Regions from separate parts of the Staphylococcus ureilyticus genome, predicted to be linked through region 1. Evidence: predicted binding sites of a transcription regulator. Region 1 holds the regulator's gene; the other holds the start of a gene.
What was found. Region 1 encodes CtsR, which represses protease genes until heat stress. Its sites were predicted from a motif close to ATGGTCAATAAAGGTCAAACA; they were not measured.
Positions count from the first base shown of each region.

Region 2: the regulator CtsR is predicted to act here: its motif matches at 2,332-2,352, upstream of clpB (ATP-dependent chaperone ClpB).

Region 1 covers NZ_CP094825.1:241,165-246,322, reverse strand. Annotated here, with positions in the region: gene MUA21_RS01115 (ATP-dependent Clp protease ATP-binding subunit) at 1-1,314, opposite strand, end outside; gene MUA21_RS01110 (protein arginine kinase) at 1,326-2,336, opposite strand; gene MUA21_RS01105 (UvrB/UvrC motif-containing protein) at 2,329-2,880, opposite strand; gene MUA21_RS01100 (CtsR family transcriptional regulator) at 2,905-3,366, opposite strand; gene MUA21_RS01095 (NupC/NupG family nucleoside CNT transporter) at 3,523-4,737, shown strand; gene pdxT (pyridoxal 5'-phosphate synthase glutaminase subunit PdxT) at 4,798-5,158, opposite strand, start outside.
Region 2 covers NZ_CP094825.1:698,703-703,860, forward strand. Annotated here, with positions in the region: gene MUA21_RS03465 (nuclear transport factor 2 family protein) at 1-416, opposite strand, end outside; one part of gene MUA21_RS13310 (IS3 family transposase) at 532-1,398, opposite strand; one part of gene MUA21_RS13310 (IS3 family transposase) at 1,401-2,075, opposite strand; gene clpB (ATP-dependent chaperone ClpB) at 2,399-5,008, shown strand.

The sequences.
Region 1 (5,158 bases):
ATTTTCAAATTCTTGTGCATGTACAGCTGCATCTTTTTCATTTTTCACTTGCTCAATTTCTTGTTCCAGCTCTTTTAAGTTTGGTGGTGTTGTATGACTTTTTAGTCTTACTTTTGAGCTTGCTTCATCAATTAAGTCAATCGCTTTATCTGGTAAGAAACGATCAGACACATAGCGATGACTTAGTTTTGCAGCTGATTCTAAAGCTTCATCAGAGATGTTGATGCGGTGATGTGCTTCATAACGATCACGTAATCCTTTTAAGATTTCAATCGTATCTTCAACAGTTGGTTCATCTACTTGAACAGGTTGGAAACGACGTTCTAACGCAGCATCTTTTTCAATGTTTTTACGATATTCATCAAGTGTAGTCGCACCGATACATTGTAATTCGCCACGAGCTAATGCTGGTTTTAAGATGTTTGATGCATCAATTGCACCTTCTGCACCACCAGCACCTACTAATGTGTGTAGCTCATCAATGAACAGAATGACATTACCTGCTTGGTGAATTTCTTCCATTACTTTTTTCAAACGCTCTTCAAATTCGCCACGATATTTCGTACCAGCAACGACTGTTCCCATATCTAATGACATCACACGTTTACCTTTAAGTGTTTCAGGAACTTCATTATTAACAATTGCAAGTGCTAAACCTTCAGCAATTGCCGTTTTACCGACACCTGGTTCCCCAATTAATACTGGGTTGTTCTTAGTACGTCTACTCAACACTTCAATGACACGTGTGATTTCTTTATCTCTGCCAATAACAGGATCCAACGTGCCATCATTAGCAATTACTGTTAAGTCACGAGCAAGACTATCTAAAGTTGGTGTATTATTAGATTTGTTTGCCTGCGCATTTTTATTGCTCATTTCAGGACTTCCTAAAGCTTTCACTACTTGCGCGCGTGCTTTCGTAATGTTTAAGTCTAGATTAGCAAAAACACGTGCAGCTACGCCTTCATTTTCTCTAATTAAACCAAGTAATATATGCTCAGTACCAACGAAATTGTGGTGTAATTTTCTTGCTTCGTCCATTGATAACTCAATAACTTTTTTAGCACGTGGTGTGTAATGTAACGCACCCATTTGTTCTTGACCGTGACCAATTAATTTTTCAACTTCTGTTACTACTTTTTCTTCAGTAATATCAAAGGATTCCAACACTTTTGCTGCAATACCTTCTGGTTCTTTCATTAAACCTAAAAGTAAATGTTCTGTTCCTATATTTGAATGATTTAAGCGAATTGCTTCTTCTTGAGCATGTGCCAATACACGTTGTGCACGTTCTGTCAGTCTACCAAATAACATAGCATGACCTCCTAATTTATATGTTCTCTTAAAATATCTGCTCTTTTTTCGTTAACTGTTCTATCATCTTCATCATCTAATAAGAATGGTGATTGAATAGCAACCATCAACTCATTAAACTTAAAGTCTTTTAAATCAATATAGTCTAAATCTATACCTAATTTCACTTCACTTAATCTAAATGATGCTTCTTCCATAGATATTAGTCTACTATATTTTAAGATACCTAACGAACGATATACTCTATCTAAAGTTTCAATTTTATTATGCTTGCTAAGTCGTTCGCGAATTTGCATCTCTTCGTTAATAATTTGTTGTACTACTTCAGTTAAACTTTCAATAATTTCTTCTTCTGTTTTTCCAAGCGTCAGTTGATTGGAAATTTGATAAATGTGACCGTATACTTGGGAACCTTCGCCATAGATACCTCTTATTGTGAATCCAAAACGATTGATTGTTTGAGCGATTCTATTCATCCGCTTCATAATCGTAAGTCCCGGTAAATGTAACATTACGCTGGCTCTCATACCAGTACCGATATTCGTCGGACATGTTGTTAAATAACCGAGTGTTTCATCAAAACTTACATCTAATTCACTGTCTAATGTGTCATCCAGTGCGGAAGCTTTTTCATATAATGTTTGTAATGATAAATCATTTCCCATGGCTTGAATTCGTATATGATCTTCTTCATTAACCATAATGCTTAAAGATTCATCTTCATTTAAAAGTACTGCAGCAGCAGGTCTTTTTATTAACTCGGGACTGATAAGATGTTTCGCTACAAGTTTATATTTACTCTGCTGGTCCATCGTGCCTAACCTCTGTATAAACATGTTAGGAAGCGCATCTTGAACTTCATTTATCACTCTATTACCATCTTGTTCGGATGCAAACATCAAAGGGTGTACATGATTTTCTAAATTTCTAGCCAAACGCAATCTCGAAGACATTACGATTGGACTTTCTGCTTCGTCTCTCATCCACTCACTAATGTGGGTGCTGATATCATTCTTACTCATCATGTTTCACCTCGCTGTCTTCTTTCAATGCCTTAATTTCATCTCTAACAACTGCAGCCTCTTCAAAATTTTGTTCTTCAATTAACTGATTTAAATAAGTTGTTTTCTCTTCTATTTGTTTTTTCAAAGCTAACTTTCTATGTGAAGAGCGTGGTGTTTTTCCAGTGTGTTCGATTTGACCACCTTGTACACGTCGTACAATATCGACAATGTCATCTTTAAAAGTTGCGTAGCAGTCTGCACAACCAAATTTACCAACATGCGCAATATCTTTTAATGTCATTTGACAAGTAGGACATCTCTTTTCTTCTTTAAATGCAATTTCATCGAAATCAATACCGTGTTTCGCTGCTAAATGTTGTAATATTTGTTTTACTACAAACGCACCTTCAATGTCATCTTGTGACTGCATTTGTTGGTTTTGAGTCCATGGGTTACCGCCTTGTGCGCATGTGGCACAAACCCATTTTTCATGTACACCATCTTGCCCTTTAACTGCTAACTTTACTTCTGCTTCATTTAAATGACAATTTTCGCACAGCACGACCAAACACCTCTCTTAATTTCTTTAATAATAATTTATTACATGTAATATTCGTTTCACTATATTAGCACGTATAATATCTCTTGATAATACATCCATTTTTAAAGTTTCTCTATCGATTACAGCGTAAATCATTTTTGCTTCGCGTTCACTGATATATGCTTTATCTAATAAACCATCTATGATGTAATAAGCTTGTTGCTGTGAAATAGATGGTCCGATGAGTTGAAGTAAATGATTAATGTAACCTGTTTCATCTTTGTTTTCAATTTTAGTGATTCGAATATAACCACCGCCACCTCTTTTACTTTCTATTTCATAACCATGTTCATTTGTAAAACGTGTTTTGATCACATAGTTTAGTTGAGAAGGCACACAGTCAAACCGCTGTGCAATATTGGCACGTTGAATTTCAACAACGTCTTCATTGGTGTCTTCAAATAATTTTTTAATGTACTGTTCTATGATGTCGGACATGTTATGCATGATTATCACCTCTTTTGACCTTCTTTGACTATATTATATGACCAACTTTGACCTTTTTCAACCAATATGTTTTAAATTTTTTCAATTTTGGATGTAAGTAAGCGCTTGTTTATTGTATTATAGGAGTTAAGAAAAAATTTAAAGGGATGAATTATTATGCATATTATTATCGGTTTAATTGGTATTGCTGTGTTTCTTGGGTTAGCTTTACTCTTTAGTTCTGACAGAAAAAATATTCGCTGGCAATACATTGGCTTATTACTCGTAATACAACTTGTATTTGCTTTTATATTATTAAAAACAAAATTTGGTATTACGGTCATTGGTGGCATTTCAGATGGCTTTAATTACTTATTAGCTAAAGCTGCTGAAGGTGTCAATTTTGTATTTGGTGGATTTGAATTTGTAGATCCTAAAAATCCTCCATTCTTCTTCAATGTATTATTACCAATCGTTTTTATTTCAGCATTAATTGGTATCTTACAATACACAAGAATACTGCCATTCATTATTAACTATTTAGGTTTAGCCATTTCTAAAGTAAATGGGATGGGTCGCTTAGAGTCATATAATGCGGTAGCAGCAGCAATTTTGGGTCAATCAGAAGTTTTCATTTCACTCAAAAAAGAATTAGCACATATCCCTAAACAACGTCTTTATACATTGACTGCTTCCGCGATGTCTACGGTATCGGCTTCTATTATCGGTGCTTATTTTACATTAATCGAGCCTAGATATGTAGTTACTGCAGTAGTACTAAACTTATTTGGCGGGTTTATCATTGCTTCTATTATTAATCCATATAAAGTAGATGTAAAAGAAGATAAATTAATCGTTGAAGAAAGTGAGACGAAAAAACAGTCCTTCTTCGAAATGTTAGGGGAATACATTTTAGATGGGTTTAAAGTTGCTGTAATCGTTGGTGCGATGCTGATTGGTTATATAGCAATTATCGCTTTGTTAAACGGTGTTGTAAGTGCTATTTTCACTGCAGCTTCAGGTGGAAGTATTACATGGGATTTCCAAACTTTAATTGGATTTATATTTGCACCATTAGCATTTTTAATTGGGGTACCATGGGACGATGCTGTTCAAGCTGGTTCTATTATGGCAACAAAATTACTATCTAATGAATTTGTAGCCATGCAAAGCTTAAATGAAGTTAAAAATATCAGTGAACACGCAAAAGGTGTAATCTCTGTCTTTGTTGTATCTTTTGCTAACTTTAGTTCTATTGGTATTATTTCTGGCGCAATCAAATCGCTTAATAATGAAAAAGGTGATATGGTAGCACGTTTTGGTTTAAAACTTTTATTTGGTGCCACACTTGTGTCATTTATTTCTGCAGCAATCGCAGGTTTCTTTATCTAATTAAACTGACAAAAAGCAGGTCAATCCATTTTGGAATTGACCTGTTTTTTTTATGTTATATTAAACTTGCTCAATTGTAGCCTTTGCAACAATATGTTCAATGAAATATTGCGTTACGCGATAATCTTCTGTTAACTCTGGATGGAAAGAAACACCTAAATAGCGTCCTTCTTGAACTGCTACTATTTTCTCACCAACCGAGCTCAATATTGTGGCATTCCCATGGACTTGGGCTATATGAGGGGCTCTGATAAATACCCCTTCTATATCTTCTGCAATGCCAGTAATATTTAAATGACTTTCAAAACTATCTACTTGTCTGCCAAATGAATTTCGTTGGACCGTAATATCTAATTTGTTGAGATATCCTTCTTCACCAACAATATCTTTTGCCATAACTATAAGCCCTGCACAAGTGCCA
Region 2 (5,158 bases), 460 kb from region 1:
TACTTTCTATCTTGTTTCTTGATTGGGTAATCGTTTGCGCTCATATCTCTTCTAGTCATGAGTCCATGGCTATTAAATTCCCAATGTTCATTACCATGGGTACGCATCCATTGAGTTGTTGAAGCATCATACCATTCATACTCAAATCTAACTGAAATACGGTTATCGGTGTAACACCATAATTCTTTCATCAATTTGTAATGAAGTTCTTTATTCCATTTTCTATATAAAAAAGATTTGATTGCTTCTCGGCCTTCAAAAAACTCATTACGATTTCTCCATTGTGAATCAAGTGTATAAGCGAGACATACTTTTTCAGGATCTCTAGTATTCCATGCATCTTCCGCCAATTTAACTTTTTCTAAAGCTGTCTGTTTATTAAACGGCGGCGTTGGCTTTTTGATTACATCTTTCATATAGATAACCTCCAATCTTGTATATTTACAATAATGCTAACATAGCTTTAAAGTATGAACTGCACCCTGTCAAGTAGACAGTGAAAAAAACAAAATGTTTATGGCTACCTTATATTTACGATATAAGGGTAGCCATTTTTAATGTTATTCTTTCTTGATTAAAAAATTCTATATATGAATTAATTGCTTTTATTGCTGTAGCCTTGTCTTTAAAAATCACTTTTTTTCTTCCTCTAAACAATTCACTTTTAATAGTTCCCCATACACCTTCCATAGGTCCATTATCTATGCAACATCCTGGTCGTGACATACTTTGTTTTATACCAAGTTGCTCTAACGTAACTTTAAATAATCTGCTTGTATATTGATATCCTCTGTCGCTATGCAAGAGTATACCTTCGGTATTCGGCACAAGTTTGACTGCTTTTTTGAGCGTATCTAATACAAATTTATTGTTATTTGAGGTACTTAATTTATGACTGATAATCTGTTTGCTGCCTAAGTCATAAATAGCACTTAAGTAAAGTTTTTTACCATTGCTGAGTTTGAATTCTGTAACGTCAGTTAACCATTTTTTATTTGGGATTTGTTCTTCAAATTTTCTATTTAATATATTATGTGCTGTAATTTCAGGTGTTGTTTTAATATATCGTTTTCTTTTAGGGCGGATAGTAGATTTTAGATTAAGTTGATTCATCAATCTATAGACACGTTTATGATTTACTTTTTGATGTAGTTTAAGTCTTAAATATATGTATATACGACGATATCCATATATGCCTTTGTATTTATTGTAGATATCAACGATATCTTTGATCAATTTTTGGTTTTCAATTTCTTTATTTGATGGTTTGCGATGTAACCATTTATAGTAACTTGAACGTGATATCTTTAATACTGAACATAACCAAGCTATCGGATAAAGGTTTTTAAATGCTTTTACCGTTTGGTATGATGCTTTTTGTCTGATGCCTGTTTCATCAACTTCCTTTCTATTTCTTCTTCCTTTTTTAAAACGTCATTTTCCATTTGAAGAAATTTATTTTTCTCTTTAAGTATCTTAATTTCAGCTTTTAATGCCTCTTCAGGTGTTAATACAGACTGGGGTTTCCCTTTTCCACGTCCATCTTTAAGCCCATCATACCCATGCAAGTTGTACTTTTTTACCCAGTTATATACTTGGCTATAATTGATGTTAAAATGATTTGCTGTTGTCTTATACGATTGACCATGATTCATATAATAATCAACGATTTCCACACGATCTTCAAATGTTAATGATTTATATTTCAATTGATACACCTCGGGTTTTGGAGAATATGTTTTTAATATTTTACCCGATAAATACTTTGAAATCCATTTGTTTACAGTTGAAGTAGTGGGGATATTATATTTAACTACTAAATCAGTTAAAGATAGGCCATCATTTATATATTCGTGCACAACTTTAAGCTTAAATTCATTTGAGTAGGTATTATTTCTCTGAATTGGTAAAAGCACCTTTATTCCATGCTTCTTAAATTTATAATAGTTAATCAATAATGTTCTAGGAGAACAATTTAAATTTAATTTTTGAATTACATTTTTCATACTATATCCTTCTTCATATAAGCTGAAAGCTTTTTGATAAGTTTCAGGTGATAATTTTCTATGAGTCATAAAAAAACTCCCTTCAAAGTTTACATTTTTAAGTGTCTACTTTGAAGGGAGCATATCAGTAATGAGGAATGTCCTATTGTTGAAAATATAAATATTACTATAGAATTTAATAGCTTTATATTATTTATCTAGATGTTTTAACATATAAGTATCTGGTAAAAGTTATGATATAGTAAGCGTTCAAAACTAATAAAAATAATTGAAAAACCAACCCTTTATTGTTGATTATTACCGAGAAGCGTAATATAATATAGATAAGGTCAAAGAAAGTCAAAGTCAAACTTACTTTATTGATCAATCATTAAATGGTGAGGTGAATCAATTTGGATATCAATCAAATGACCTATGCAGTCCAAAGTACATTACAAAATGCTATTGAACTGGCTAAAATAAATGAAAATCAAAATATTGAAATTGAAGCTGTATTATCAGCGGCATTAACAGAAAGTGAAAGTTTATTTAAAAGTATTTTTGATAGAGCGCATATAGACACTGATAAATTAGATCAATCATATAAAGAAAAGCTTAAAAAATATCCATCCGTTCAAGGAGATAATGTCCAATATGGCCAATATATAAGCCAAAATGCTAACAATTTATTAAATAAAGCTGAATCTTATATGAAAAAATATGAAGATGAATATATATCTATGGAACACATCGTATTAGCTGCTATTGATATAGATGATACGACTAAACAATTTGTAGCAAATAAAAAAGAAGTTATTGAAGAAATTATTAAAAAAGTTAGAGGAGGCAATCACGTGACATCACAAAATCCAGAAGCAAATTATGAAGCTTTAGAAAAATACGGTCGTGACTTAGTTGAAGAAGTACGTCAAGGAAATATGGACCCTGTCATTGGTCGTGACGAAGAAATTCGTAATTCAATCCGTATATTAAGTAGAAAAACTAAAAATAATCCTGTTTTGATTGGTGAACCAGGTGTAGGTAAAACAGCAATCGTCGAAGGGTTAGCGCAACGTATCGTTCGTAAAGATGTGCCAGAATCATTGTTAGATAAAACAATTTTTGAACTTGATTTAAGTGCACTTGTGGCTGGAGCTAAATATCGAGGAGAATTCGAAGAAAGATTGAAAGCAGTACTTAAAGAAGTCAAAGACTCTGACGGCAGAATTATTTTGTTTATTGATGAAATTCATATGCTTGTAGGTGCTGGTAAAACTGAAGGGGCTATGGATGCAGGTAATATGCTCAAACCGATGTTAGCTCGTGGTGAACTACATTGTATTGGTGCGACTACATTAAATGAATATAGAGAATATATTGAAAAAGACTCAGCTTTAGAGCGTCGTTTCCAAAAAGTAAATGTATCTGAGCCTAATGTAGAAGATACAATTTCTATCTTACGTGGTTTGAAAGAACGTTACGAAGTATATCACGGTGTTCGTATACAAGATAAAGCATTAGTAGCAGCAGCTGAATTATCAGATCGGTATATTACAGATCGATTCTTACCGGATAAGGCAATAGATTTAGTAGACCAAGCATGTGCGACGATACGTACTGAAATGGGCTCAAATCCAACAGAATTAGATCAAGTGAATCGTCGTGTTATGCAGCTGGAAATTGAAGAGTCGGCATTGAAAAATGAATCTGATAATGCTAGTAAACAGCGTTTACAAGAGCTACAAGAAGAACTAGCGAACGAAAAAGAAAAACAAAGTTCTATTCAATCACGTGTTGAAGAAGAAAAAGAAAAAATAGCTAAGTTGCAAGAGAAACGTTCAGAATTAGATGAAAATCGAAAAGCTTTAGAAGATGCTGAAAACAACTACAATTTAGAAAAAGCAGCGGAATTACAGCACGGTAAAATTCCACAATTAGAAAAAGAATTACGTGAACTAGAAGATGCTTTCCAAAATGAACAAAATGAAGACAATGACCGCATCATTCGTGAAATTGTTACCGATGAAGAAATTGGTGATATTGTTAGTTCTTGGACAGGCATTCCAGTATCAAAATTAGTTGAAACTGAAAGAGAAAAACTCTTGAACTTATCTGATATACTTCATGAACGTGTTGTGGGACAAGATAAGGCTGTAGATTTGGTTGCAGACGCAGTTGTCAGAGCACGTGCTGGAATTAAAGATCCTAACAGACCCATTGGCAGCTTCTTATTCCTAGGCCCAACTGGTGTGGGTAAAACAGAATTAGCGAAATCTTTAGCATCAACTTTATTTGATTCAGAAAAACATATGATTCGTATTGATATGAGTGAATATATGGAAAAACATTCTGTCTCACGTTTAATAGGTGCGCCTCCAGGTTACGTTGGACATGAAGAAGGCGGTCAACTGACTGAATCAGTACGACGTAATCCTTATTCAGTCATTCTGTTAGACGAAATAGAAAAAGCACATTCAGATGTGTTCAATGTGCTGCTTCAAATATTAGAAGAAGGTCGTTTAACTGATTCACAAGGTCGAGAAGTAGACTTTAAAAATACAATAATTATCATGACGAGTAATATAGGTTCACAAATTTTATTAGAAAATGTAAAAGATACAGGTGTAATAACTGAATCAACAGAAAAAGCAGTTATGAATAGTTTAAATCAATACTTCAAACCTGAAATCATTAATCGTATGGATGATATCGTATTATTTAAACCATTATCTGTAAATGATATGAGTTTAATTGTTGATAAAATTTTAACACAATTAAACATTAGACTGATGGAACAACGTATTTCAATTGAAGTTTCTGACAAAGCTAAGACTTGGTTAGGTGAAGAAGCATATGAACCACAATTTGGTGCAAGACCACTTAAAAGATTTGTTCAAAGACAAATTGAAACACCACTTGCACGCAAAATGATTAGAGAAAATCTACCAGAAGGTACGTTAATAAAAATAGATTTATCTGATGATGGTTTAACATTTGAAGAAATTAAACCAGAAATGATATAAGAAGAAATAAATAGAAAATAGTGTTTGCGCATCATCGCTATTGAAATATGCTCATAAATGATTTGGAGAAATTCATTTATGGGCTACTATTATATTAGTGTTGGATTAATTAAAAAATTTAGTACATTTAAAATCTTAGAAATTTTCTAT